DNA from 3 places in the Halomonas sp. AOP22-C1-8 genome. Region 1 is predicted to be linked to each of the others. Evidence: predicted binding sites of a transcription regulator. Region 1 holds the regulator's gene; each other region holds the start of a gene.

Region 1 (4,236 bases):
TCACTCAACCCGAAGCGACACTGTTTGATAGTGATAACCGAGAGTGGCTCGCTCACGCCAACGAAGGCGTTCTGAACACGGCCACCCAAGCACTAACACTGTCTGGTGATGCACAGCTCCTGGCGCCTACAGAAGGCTGGCAGCTTGATACTGAGTTATTACATTATGATGGGGTAGCGCGTCATGTCTGGAGCGAGGCGCCCGCCGTGTTTCAGCAGCCACCTCAACGAATGAGCGCATCACGTATGGATGTTTGGCTTGATGATAGCCAGGTCCGACTAACCGATAACGTCCGCGGCCATCACCCCCCCGCAACACAAAATCCTTAGGAGTCGCTATGAACGCTTTTATTCGCACCGCGCTTTTCGCCCTTGCGGTGCCGCTATCGGCAGCGGCCCAGACAAGCCAAGCCCCCATTGAAGTAGAAGCCGACCAGCTAGACCTTGATCAGCGTGCAGGCACTGCCGTTTATTCAGGCGATGTCAATATTCGCCAAGGCAGTATGCAACTACGTGGTGATCGCGTTGAAATTATCCGTAACGACGCGGGTGAGCTTTCTCGCGCTATTGCCACCGGAGAGCGCGCCTACCTACGCAATCAACTCGATGATCAGGACGCACCGATGGAAGGATGGGCACGCCGCGTGGTTTATCACGTAGCAGAGCGGCGTGTAGAGCTTATTGACCAGGCCGAACTGACCCAAGCGGGTGATCAGTTTACCGGTGGCCGCCTGGAATACTTCATTGACCGCGAAGTGGTGCAGGCACGCTCCGATGTAAACGGTAGCGAGCCGCAGCGTATTCGTATGACGCTTCAGCCAGCGCAATAGGAGTCAACCATGTCTATTGCGGAAGCACCACCCATAAAAACCCTTTACGCCAATCACTTGGCAAAAAGCTATAAGCGCCGCCGCGTGGTTAAAGACATTAGCCTGGAGATTGCTCAAGGCAGCGTGGTAGGCCTGCTTGGCCCTAACGGCGCGGGTAAAACCACATCGTTTTATATGATTGTGGGCCTGGTGAAGTCTGATGCGGGTACGGTGCGTATCGACGAGCAAGACTTAACCCGCGTTCCCATGCACGAACGCGCGATGGCCGGCATTGGCTATCTACCCCAGGAAGCGTCTATTTTTCGCAAGCTATCGGTTGCGGATAATATTATGGCGATTCTGGAAACCCGCAAAGATCTGGACAGGGCAGGACGAGAGCAGCGGCTTGAGGCCCTGCTTGACGACTTTCATATTACCCACATCCGTGACAACCTGGGCATGAGCCTTTCCGGCGGCGAGCGGCGGCGCGTCGAAATTGCCCGCTCCTTGGCCACAGAGCCCGCGTTTATCTTGCTGGACGAGCCATTTGCAGGTGTCGATCCCATCTCGGTTGGTGAAATCAAGAGCATTATTCGCGCCTTAAAACAGCGCCACATTGGCGTGCTAATTACTGATCATAACGTCCGAGAAACACTGGATATTTGCGATATCGCCTATATTGTCGGTGACGGCCACATTATTGCTGGCGGCAGCCCTCAGACTATCCTTGATAACCAAAAAGTGAGGGAAGTTTACCTGGGTGCTGATTTTCGCTTATGAATTTAATTTCACCGCTAAACAGTGATCTGCAGTAAAAATTTTATCAGTGGCATGCTTATTGCACTTGCACAACAACATGACTCGCACTAGGGTGAAGCTTTCCGATTAACGAGTGGTTCTCAGATGGTCATGAAAGCTTCTCTCCAATTGCGTATCGGTACGCAGCTGACCATGACACCTCAGCTGCAGCAAGCGATTGCACTGCTACAGCTATCGACATTGGATCTACGTCAGGAAATTCAGCAGGCACTGGATGCCAACCCAATGCTGGAGCAGGAAGACGAGTTCGGCGAGCAGGCGACCGTCGAAACACCTGACGAGGAGTGGTCAGAAAGCATTCCCGAGGAACTCTCTGTCGATAGCGACTGGTCTGACACTTACCAGGACATGGGTAGCTCTGGCAGCAGCGAAGGCCCCGATTTTGAACGCCAGGCCGCGGGACAAAGCCTGCATGGACATCTCCTTTGGCAGCTGGCGATGACCGACTTTACGGCTCGTGAGCAGCTAATCGCCGAAAGTCTGATTGATGCACTGGACGCCAATGGCTACCTGACGCAGCCGCTCAACGATATCCGCGATGGGTTACGTGCTCAGAGCATCGAAGGTCTCAGCCAGCGAGAGTTAGAGACCACTCTGATGCGCTTACAGCAGTTCGAGCCAACGGGCGTCTTCGCCCGTGACTTGCGCGAATGTTTGATGCTTCAGTTAGCAACGCTCCCCGACGACACGCCCCTACTGGTTCCCGCGCGCCGATTGGTTCGCCAGTTTCTTGAAGCGCTGGGCAAAAATGACATTCGCCTATTAAAGCGCCGCCTAAGCCTGGACGATGAGCAGCTAGACGATGTGATCGGTCTGATCCGAAGCCTGGACCCACGCCCAGGCAGCGCTTATGGCGTCACCGACGATAGCTATATCACGCCCGACCTGGTCGTACGTCATGATCATGAAGGCTGGCACCTGGAGCTTAACCCTGAAGCCCTGCCCCGGCTGCGTATCCAGCCCGACTACGCCAGCTTAATCAAGCGTGCAGACAAGAGTCAGGATAACCAGTTTTTAAAAGAGCACTTGCAAGAAGCGCGCTGGCTAATCAAAAGCCTGTCCAGCCGCAACGACACGCTTCTACGCGTAGGGCGCGAGATTATCACTCGCCAAATCGGTTTTTTAGAGCACGGTGAAGAAGCGATGAAGCCGTTGATTCTTGCCGATATTGCCGAGGCGGTTGAGATGCACGAATCAACCATTTCTCGGGTCACCACACAAAAATATATCCATACCCCACGGGGCGTATTCGAACTCAAGTACTTTTTCTCAAGCCAAATTAGCGGGCAGGATGGCGCAGACAGCCACTCAAGCACCGCGATTCGCGCCCGGCTTAAAAAGTTGATTCAAGATGAGCCTCCCGGCAAACCTCTTTCGGACAGTCGTTTGGTGACATTACTGGGAGATGGCGGCATCACAGTGGCACGCCGTACGGTGGCGAAATATCGTGAGTCGCTGGGCATTCCCTCATCAAGTGAACGTCGTCGTTTGCGTTAGTCGTTACAAGAGAAATGGCAAAACTCGCGACAGGGGCTTTGCAACACCGTAAAAAGGGTTACAATCGAAATTCAGTCCGATGGATAAGGAGCACGTCAATGCAAGTAAATATCACGGGTCATCATGTAGAACTGACTGACGCCTTGCGTGACTACGTTAATGAAAAACTTGAACGCATCGAACGTCATTACGACCACATCACCACGGTACAAGTCACCTTATCTATTGAGAAGGAGCGCCAACATGCCGCGTGCACCCTTCATGCGGCAGGCGCCGACTTACATGCCGACGCCGAAGATGTCGATATGTATGCCGCTATTGACGCCTTAGCAGACAAAATTGATCGTCAACTCGTTAAGCACAAGGAAAAAGCACAAGCTCGCGCCCAAGGCGCTGGCGTGCGTTAATTCAATGACGTTGGAAACCATCCTCCCCCCGGAGCGCGTACTTTACGACGTGCCCGGGGGCAGCAAAAAGCGGGTGCTGGAGTTTTTCAGCACCTTTATCGCTCAAAATACACCCAGTCTGGATAGCCAGGAAGTTTTCAGCCGACTGATCGGCCGGGAACGTCTTGGCAGCACGGGGATCGGTAACGGCGTCGCCATCCCCCATGCGCGCAGCCCACATTGCGTTACGCCTATTGCGGGTTTTTTAAAATTATCAGAACCTATTGATTTTGATGCTATTGATGGCGACCCGGTCGACCTCGTCTTTGTGCTGCTGGTTCCCGAAGAGGCTGACGACACGCATTTGTCGCTTTTGGGACAAGTGGCCACCATTATGAATGATGCGAGCACACGCCAGGCATTACGCAAAACCAGCAGCCAGCACGATTTGCTTGACCTGCTAATGGGCAAGATTCGCGAACAGGCCGCTCCATAATCGCCCATAACGACTAACACATTTTCATGCGTTATCCCTTTTATACGTTCAATCAGAGAGAGCCACTATGCAACTGGTGATTATTAGCGGCCGCTCTGGCTCTGGCAAATCAATCGCATTACAAGCGCTGGAAGATATTGGCTATTACGCCATTGATAATCTCCCCGCCATGTTGCTTGGTTCTTTGATTGACGAACTCCGTGACGAGGGTGAACGTACACATCTAGCGG
Region 2 (4,236 bases), on a different contig from region 1:
CCCAGGCGTTCAGCGGTGGTAAGCGCCTCTTCTACGCTGTCGAGCAGGCCGCTGCCTGGGGCTAGCGGCACGCCTGCCGCTTCGGCCAACTCACGGGCGCGGTGCTTTAGTCCGAACTCGCGCATTTGTGTAGGCGTGGGGCCGATAAAAACGATACCTTCACGCCCACAGGTTTCGGCAAAGTCAGCGTTTTCAGACAGAAAGCCGTACCCGGGAATAATGGCCTGCGCGCCGGTCTTTCGGGCGGCATCAAGAATCTGGCGCTTGTCCAGGTAGGTTTCACTGGCGCCGTTGCCCGTAAGGGCCACGGCTTCGCTGGCGCTTTCCACATGCAGGCTGTGGCGGTCTTCATGGGAATAAACGGCAACGCTGCCGACACCGAGCGCTTTTAAGGTGCGGTTGGTACGTACGGCGATTTCACCGCGGTTGGCAACTAATACTTTATTGAACATGGGTCATAGCCTCGTTATGCGTGGGAGGTTTGGGCCTTGATGTAGGCACGCCAGCCACCAAACTCGGTGACATCCTGAGCATCCGTGGTTCCATGCCCTTCGCAGATAAAGCCGTTGACCCAGCGGCCGTCGGCAAGCTCGACACTCCCGATACCCAGCGGCGGGGGAATCAGATCAACAAACGAGCCAAATTCCGACGCGGCCATTTCCCATACTTCAACAATGATGGCGGCACCATTTTCGTGAACGCGCTGCAGGCCGGGCTTGGGCGGTACCGTGTTGGGCAGGGCAAACAGGCGGTAATTGGCGGACGTTGTCGTGGATGCCACGCGCCAGGCATAGCGCTCGGTCAGTTGGGTATTCAGCGGCATGCCGGAAAGATGAGCACCTACCACAGCGACTTGAACGGTGGGGACGGCAAAGGTGGTATGAACGGTCTCCGGCGGGCGTGCCTGGTCAGTGGCACCCAGCGGCGTCGGGTGGGCATTTAGCCAGCGGCTGGCCAGTGCCTGTAGTTCCCGATCCTTCCAGGCGCCGCTCACCAGGGTGACGCCAAAAGGTAGTCCATCGTCGCGGAACCCGGCGGGTACCGCCAATGCGCAAAAATCGGCCAGGTTAACGAAATTGGTATAGGTGCCGAGCTGGCTATTGAGCGTTACCGGGTCGGCATTCACTGATGCGATAGTGGGCGCGGTAGGGGCGGTGGGGACTAACAGACCATCGATATCATCCAAGAGGCTATCGATCACCCGAACCAGCTCTTCCTTGCGGTATTGCGCCTTGAACGTATCGGTGGCGCTGAATTTACCCGCGTTACTAATAATGCCGCGCACCACGTCATTCATGTTCTGGGCATGTTCGGCCATGAAGGTTTCCACGGCGGCGTGGCGCTCCGCTACCCACGGCCCTTCGTAAAGCAGGGCTGCCAGTTCAAGCATGGGGGCAAAATCAAGTTCTACGAGCGTTACCCCTTCAAGCTTTTGCCATTTCTCCACTGCCGTTTGCCAAGCGGTTTCGGCCGCCACGTCGCCGAAGAACTGAGGCGACTGGGGGATGGCAAGCCTGGTTAGCGGACCAGGGCGGCGCATGGCCGGGGCATCCGGGGGAAGGGCGCTTGGCGCCTTGCGTGAGAAAGCGTCGGCAGGCTCGAAGCCGGCCATCAGCTCGGCGATCTGCCCGGCATCATTGACAGTCAACGAGAAGATGGAGACACAGTCCAGCGAACGGCACGCCGGTACCACCCCATCGATGCTGAACAGGCCTTTGGTGGGTTTAAGCCCGACCAGGTTATTCAAGCCGGCGGGCACGCGACCGGAGCCTGCCGTGTCGGTACCCAGTGAGAACGGCACTAGCCCGCGTGCCACCACGGACGCCGACCCAGAACTTGAGCCGCCGCTCACCACTTCAGGATTGAAGCTATTGGCCACGGCACCAAACGGAGAGCGGGTACCCACCAGGCCGGTGGCAAACTGATCCAGATTGGTCTTGCCGATGAGTACTGCGCCCGCGGTGAGCAGCTTATCAATCAGAGCAGCGTCACGGGTGGGTTGATAGGCATAGGCCGGGCAGCCCGCCGTGGTGGCAAACCCAGCGGCATCAATGTTGTCTTTCGCCGCAAACGGAATGCCGTAAAGCGGCAGCTTGTCTATCTTGCCGCCCGCCTCGTCCAGGCGTGTTTGAAGTGCTGCCAGGGCATGAGCCAGCCCCTCTTGGTCGAGAAGTGAAATCCAGGCATTGTCGGTACTGTCAGGTTTGGCGAGTTGCGTGATCAACTCACCGAGTAAGGCTTCCGGGGTTGCGCCCTCGTTATATGCCTGCCGCCATTGTTCGAGTGTCCAGCCGCGTGTGGTCATCATGTTTGGCCCTTGGTTATTCATGGTCTTGTATACAAGGCATTTTGCAAACCACAGGCCAAGAAAACGCTAAATGTTTTAAAAACAGAAGCTTGGCGATAAAAGGATAAAAATGAACAGTTTTTATGCACTTTTATCGTGCGAATCAGACCGCTTTAGCACCAATGAAGCGCTTTAAGACCCTGAATCAAAGATGGAAAACTCCTGTAAAACAACTTGTATACTTTTTATATGGTTGAATTTTTTATGTTTTTTTAAAGTGTGGAACGCATCGTGCAATGTGCAGGACGAGTTACAGGCGCTTTCAGGCAATTGAGTACACCTGATTAATGACAAATATCTAGCTGCCCGCTTGCAGCTTGGGGATGCGAAACATGAACTTGAAAAAACAGGCACTGCTGGGTCTTTCTGCACTGGCCCTTTCGGTATCGTTTCATGCGTCAGCCAATGATGACCCTATCAAGGTGGGTATCCTTCACTCCCTTTCCGGCACCATGGCTATCAGTGAGTCGACGTTAAAAGACACTGTTGAAATGCTGATCCAGCAGCAGAACGAAGCCGGTGGTCTGCTGGGTCGTCAGCTGGAAGCCGTGGTAGTGGACCCGGCCTCCAACTGGCCGCTGTTTGCCGAACGCGCCCGCGAGCTGCTGGCCCAGTATGAGGTAGACGTGGTGTTCGGCAACTGGACATCGGTATCACGTAAAGCGGTGCTGCCGGTGTTTGAAGAACTCAATGGTCTGTTGTTCTACCCGGTGCAGTACGAGGGAGAAGAGTCGTCTGCAAACGTCTTCTATACCGGTGCCGCGCCCAACCAACAGGCGATTCCCGCTGTCGAGTATTTGATTAACGAAGTCGGCATTGAGCGCTTTGCTCTGGTGGGTACCGACTATGTCTATCCGCGCACCACCAACCGCATTCTCGAAGCGTTTCTGAAAGATGAGCACGGCGTGGCAGGCGACGACATCATGGTCAACTACACGCCCTTCGGCCACTCCGACTGGCAGAACATCGTCTCCGAGATTCGTCGCTTCGGTGAAGAGGGCAAGTCTACCGCGGTGATCTCGACCATCAACGGCGACGCCAACGTGCCGTTCTACCGCGAGCTTGCCAACCAGGGTATTGATGCCGCTGATATTCCAGTGATTGCGTTTTCGGTAGGTGAGCAGGAGCTTTCCGGTATCGACACTGCGCCGCTCGTTGGCCATCTGGCTGCCTGGAACTACTTCATGAGCGTGGATACCGATGACAACTACGACTTTATCGACGCCTGGATTGAGCACACCGGTAATGAAGAAGCGGTCACCAACGACCCAATGGAAGCCCATTACATCGGTTTCAACATGTGGGCCGAGGCGGTGCGTAAAGCGGGTACCACCGATGTAGGCGCGGTGAAGGATGCCATTATCGGCGTGAGTGTGCCCAATCTCTCGGGTGGCTATGCGGCGATGATGCCCAACCACCACATCACTAAGCCGGTACTGATTGGCGAAGTGCAGGACAATGGCCAGTTCGATATCGTCTGGCAAACGCCCTCAACCGTTGCCGGCGATGCCTGGTCCGACTACTTGCCCGGCTCGCGCGACCTGATTGCCGATTGGCGCAAGCCCATGGAGTGCGGCAACTTCAACGTTGTGAACGGCTCATGCGGTGGCAGCACCGCTACTGAAGAAGCCGAAGCGGCGCTCGCCGAATAATACTGGCCACCCCTTGCCGCCCGCCTGATCGGGCGGCAAGGGAGCACGCTAACTCTCCACCTTGACCACCAAAGGAACAACCCCATGAGGCGTTTCCTTTCCTGGGGGTTTTTGTGCGCTGTGTTGTTGGGCATAACACTCAACGTACAGGCACAGACAGGCCCCGATACTTCTGATAATGACGCCGCGCTTGAGCTTCTTGAGGCGCTGGATGTCGATTCCTACCGCGATAAAGGC
Region 3 (4,236 bases), on a different contig from region 1:
CCTTCCGTTGCGCAGTAACAGGCGGCGGTAATCGCCGCTTTCCGGGTCGCTGTAGTGCAGTACTTCATGCTCCGGCGCAGCCTCCGTGGGGCCAAACGCGTAGAGGGCCAGGCCGCTGATTTTAAGCTTGGTTGCGGTTGGCGCCTCACTATAGCGGGCGCTGCCATCGCCACACAGCGTGTTGGCTAGGACATCTACTTGGCGCCAGATTGGCTCGACCAGGCCGTAGGTGTGCTGCTCGAACTGGCAGCACTCACCCAATGCGTGAATACGCGGGTCTGAGGTGGTGAGCGTGTCATCAACCATGATGGCGCGCTGCGTTGCCAGGCCTGCCAGATGGCCAAGTTCTGCGTTAGGTGTAATACCGGTTGCCACGATGACGCTCTGAGCAGGCAGGCGCTGGCCATCCCCGAGTACAACAGCGGCTAAGTTGCCTGCGCCATCGTCTTCAAAATGGCGGATGCGCGCATTGGTTAAGATGGTCAAGCCACGCAGGGTAAGCGTCGTTTCAAGCAGCCCAGCGGCCATGCTATCCAGCTGACGATTCATTAACCGCTCACTGCGCTGTAGAACGCTGACGCAGGCACCCCGCTTGCGAAGCCCTTCGGCGGCCTCCAGGCCCAACAAACCGCCGCCGACCACCACACATTCGCCGCCCTGTAGGGCAAGCGTTGCAAGCGTGTCGGCATCTTGCAGGGTACGAAACCCATACACGCCGTTAAGGCCAATGCCGGGTACCTCGGGCATTGTCGGGCGTGAGCCGGTGGCAATCACCAAGCGGTCATAGGTCAGCGTGCGGCAGGTAGTGACAACACGCTGCTCTTCGCGGTTGATCTCCAGCACGCATTCATTCAGGTGGAGGGTGATACCTTGCTTGGCGTACCACTGCGCATCCCGCAAGGTGAGGGCGCTAGGCGGCATTTCATCGGCGAGCAGTGGCGATAGCAGTATCCGGTTATAAGCGGGAGATGCTTCTGCACCAATCACCGTTATCTGCTGGGGTCGATGAGACAATTTAACGACCGCCTCTAGCAGTCGCTGGCTCGCCATGCCGTTGCCGATAACGACTAAGTGATCATCAGACGAGCACCGAGGGATAGCGATCATGGGTTGCTCCTTACTGTTTAGCGCTTGGCTACAAATGCCTATCCACAAATACTCGGCAGCGCTGAAGAAAAGCCAATAAAAAAAGCCCCTGAGTCAGCGTCCCGGGCAAGTGGATTGCCAGGAAAACCGTATCAGGGGCTTCGTTGCCCGGTAGCTGAGGCCAAACCCGTTTGTTGGGTTAAGCGCAGAGCAGCCACCGTTGGCTGCCCGCTAAGCTTAAATTTATATAACCAGTACAAGGCAATTTATCAGCCAAGCCTCGGCTATTATTTATTTTTATATTGATTATCAATGCTTTGGTTTAAAGAGGTAGATTGAAGGCAGCGCCTTTTCAGCCGCTTACGCTCAGCCTGCGCACGCTATTGGTGCGCTAAGCGGTAAGAATGCACCTTGAGTAGTCAGCGTTAGCAAAAAACCTGCCTACAAGATAAGTCGAAAGATATTTTATTGGTTATTAACCTTCTGTTTAATCTGGTGTTTTTGTTTTAATGGGTTGGTTGGCGTAGGCCTTGCTATTACCTTGGCAACAAGCAACAAAGCACAGACGGGTTTATCGGCACAATAAAATGCAGCCATCGAGTTTGACGGGCAAATAACAACGCTAACGCCATCAGACGACAGGCCATTAATAAGTATGTCCAATCCCAGCAGTGCGACATTTGGCACCGGTGCAGGTGTCCCTGAGACAACGGCGTCCAGGCAGGCTTCTTGTGAGGCTCGCTTGGGCGCTTTTTGCTTTTAAGCGGGAGGAAATCAGTATGTCCCAGGCCACACGCTCGGCTTGTAAAGCAAACACAACGTGCCCTTATTGCGGTGTCGGCTGCGGCGTAACCGCCACTGTGGCAGGCGGCACAATCAGTGCGGTTGAAGGCGATCGCGACCATCCCGCCAATTTTGGTCGGCTATGTGTGAAAGGCTCGGCACTGCACGAAACCCTTGGCCACCATGACCGGCTCACCACGCCCTGGGTCGATGGCCAAGCGGTTGACTGGAATGTGGCGTTAACCACCTTGGCAGAGCGGTTGCAAACGACTCGGGCGACCTATGGCGCTGAGTCAGTCGGTGCCTACCTTTCAGGCCAGCTACTAACCGAAGATTACTATGTGGCCAATAAGCTGTTTAAAGGCTTTTTAGGCACGCCGCACCTGGATACCAACTCGCGACTCTGCATGGCCTCTGCCGTGGCGGCGTATAAACGCTCGTTGGGCGCGGATGCCGTTCCCTGCAACTATGAAGATATTGAAGAGGCCGAGCTGGTGGTGCTGGTGGGCTCGAATCTGGCCTGGAACCATCCAGTACTCTATCAGCGCTTGAAGGTCGCCAAAACGCGCAATCCGCTGATGCGGGTGGTGGTCATCGACCCACGCGTGACCGACAGCTGCGAAATTGCCGACCTTTACCTCGGCATCGCACCCGGCAGCGATGCGGTGCTGTTCAACGGTCTGCTGGCCTGGATGGCTGAGAATAACAAGCTGGATCAGCTCTATCTGGATCGCCATACAGAAGGTTTCGACGAAGCGCTGCTGGCCGCGAGCCACTGCGACATTAATGGCGTGGCGGCCATATGTGATATCGACCCAGAGCGGCTGGAGACCTTTTACTACTGGTTTGCCAGCCAACTCCATGTCGTGACGCTCTACTCCCAGGGCGTCAATCAATCCACAAGCGGTACTGATAAGTGCAACGCGATCATCAACTGCCATCTGGCGGGCGGCAAAATCGGCTTGCCGGGGGCGGGGCCTTTCTCGATTACCGGCCAACCCAATGCCATGGGCGGGCGTGAAGTGGGTGGGCTTGCCAACCAGCTGGCCGCGCATATGGATTACCACACTCCCGGCGCCCTCAGCCGAGTCACCCGCTTCTGGGCGACGGAAACGTTAATGCCCGAACTGCCTCAGGCGCCCGGCTATAAGGCGGTTGAGCTTTTTGACGCGGTTGAAAGAGGCGACATAAAGGCGCTGTGGATAATGGCCACCAACCCGGCGGTCAGCTTGCCGGATGCCGCCCGCGTGCGGCGTGCGCTTGAAAAGTGCCCACTGGTCATTGTGTCTGAGTGCGCCAGCCATACCGACCTGCTGGCCTACGCCGATATCATTCTGCCCGCGACGGGTTGGTCTGAAAAAGACGGCACGGTGACCAATTCCGAGCGGCGTATTTCGCGCCAGCGTGGTTTGCTACCTGCGCCAGGCCAGGCGCGTCACGACTGGTGGATTATGTGCGAAGCCGCCAAGCGGTTAGGCTTTCAGGAGGCGTTTGACTATAGCCATCCCCATGAAATTTTTGATGAGCACGCGCGCCTTTCCGGCTTTGAGAATGAGGGAGAGAGCAAACGGCTATTCGATATTTCCGGCTTGGTGGGACTTGGGCGCGAGGGCTACGACGCGCTGGCGCCTATTCAGTGGCCGGTGACGTCTTCAGCGCCTCACGGAACGGCGCGGTTATTTGAAGATGGCAAGTTTGCCACGCCTGATGGGCGCGCCAACTTCATCGCCATAACGCCGCGCTTGCCGGAGCAACGCCTGAGTGACGCCTACCCGCTGCGCCTGAACACCGGGCGTATTCGCGACCAGTGGCACACCATGACGCGCACGGCACGCGCGCCCCGGCTGATGAATCATCGCCACGAGCCGTTTATCGAACTCCACCCAGGCGATGCTGCGAACTATGGCATTGGCGACCAGCAACTGGCAGTATTGTCCGCCGCCAGCGGCGAGTACCGGGGGCGCGTGCGTATCTCGAATGCCCAGCGGCGTGGCGAGGTGTTTATTCCCATGCACTGGAGCGATGCGTTCAGTAAATCGGCGCGTAGCGGTGCCATGCTAAAAGCTTTGACCGACCCTGTGTCAGGCCAGCCAGAAGCCAAGCACGGCGCTGTGGCGCTGGCACCGCTTGAAGCAGCCTGGGAGGCAACGCTGTTGATTGCCCATCCATTAGGGGATAATAGTCAGGAAGTGCCCCCGTGGTGCAGAAGCGATTATTGGGCACGCGTACCCATGCAGGGCTGTCAGCGTTGGCAGCTGGCTGATGCAAAGCCGGTACATGATTGGCTGGCGCTACTCACTACGTGGCTACCCGAAGGGGCTTCTTTGTGGTGTGAAGACAGCGGCAATGGCCGCTTGCGCGCTGCGG

What was found. Region 1 encodes sigma-54, which starts transcription at its own class of promoters, with help from an activator protein. Its sites were predicted from a motif close to TGGCACNNNNNTTGCTNT; they were not measured.
Region 2: urtA (urea ABC transporter substrate-binding protein) is a predicted target of sigma-54. The motif match lies at 2,568-2,585, and genes of this name have one in related genera.
Region 3: ACT3TY_RS09435 (nitrate reductase) is a predicted target of sigma-54. The motif match lies at 1,606-1,623, and genes of this name have one in related genera.

The regions. Positions count from the first base shown of each region.
Region 1 is NZ_JBQSYD010000003.1:48,761-52,996, reverse strand. It holds gene lptC (LPS export ABC transporter periplasmic protein LptC) at 1-329, shown strand, start outside; gene lptA (lipopolysaccharide transport periplasmic protein LptA) at 338-829, shown strand; gene lptB (LPS export ABC transporter ATP-binding protein) at 839-1,588, shown strand; gene ACT3TY_RS02460 (RNA polymerase factor sigma-54) at 1,712-3,124, shown strand; gene hpf (ribosome hibernation-promoting factor, HPF/YfiA family) at 3,223-3,531, shown strand; gene ACT3TY_RS02450 (PTS sugar transporter subunit IIA) at 3,536-4,006, shown strand; gene rapZ (RNase adapter RapZ) at 4,074-4,236, shown strand, end outside.
Region 2 is NZ_JBQSYD010000006.1:95,022-99,257, forward strand. It holds gene uca (urea carboxylase) at 1-452, opposite strand, end outside; gene atzF (allophanate hydrolase) at 467-2,308, opposite strand; gene urtA (urea ABC transporter substrate-binding protein) at 2,680-3,999, shown strand; gene urtB (urea ABC transporter permease subunit UrtB) at 4,084-4,236, shown strand, end outside.
Region 3 is NZ_JBQSYD010000014.1:29,380-33,615, forward strand. It holds gene ACT3TY_RS09430 (NAD(P)/FAD-dependent oxidoreductase) at 1-1,107, opposite strand, end outside; gene ACT3TY_RS09435 (nitrate reductase) at 1,866-4,236, shown strand, end outside.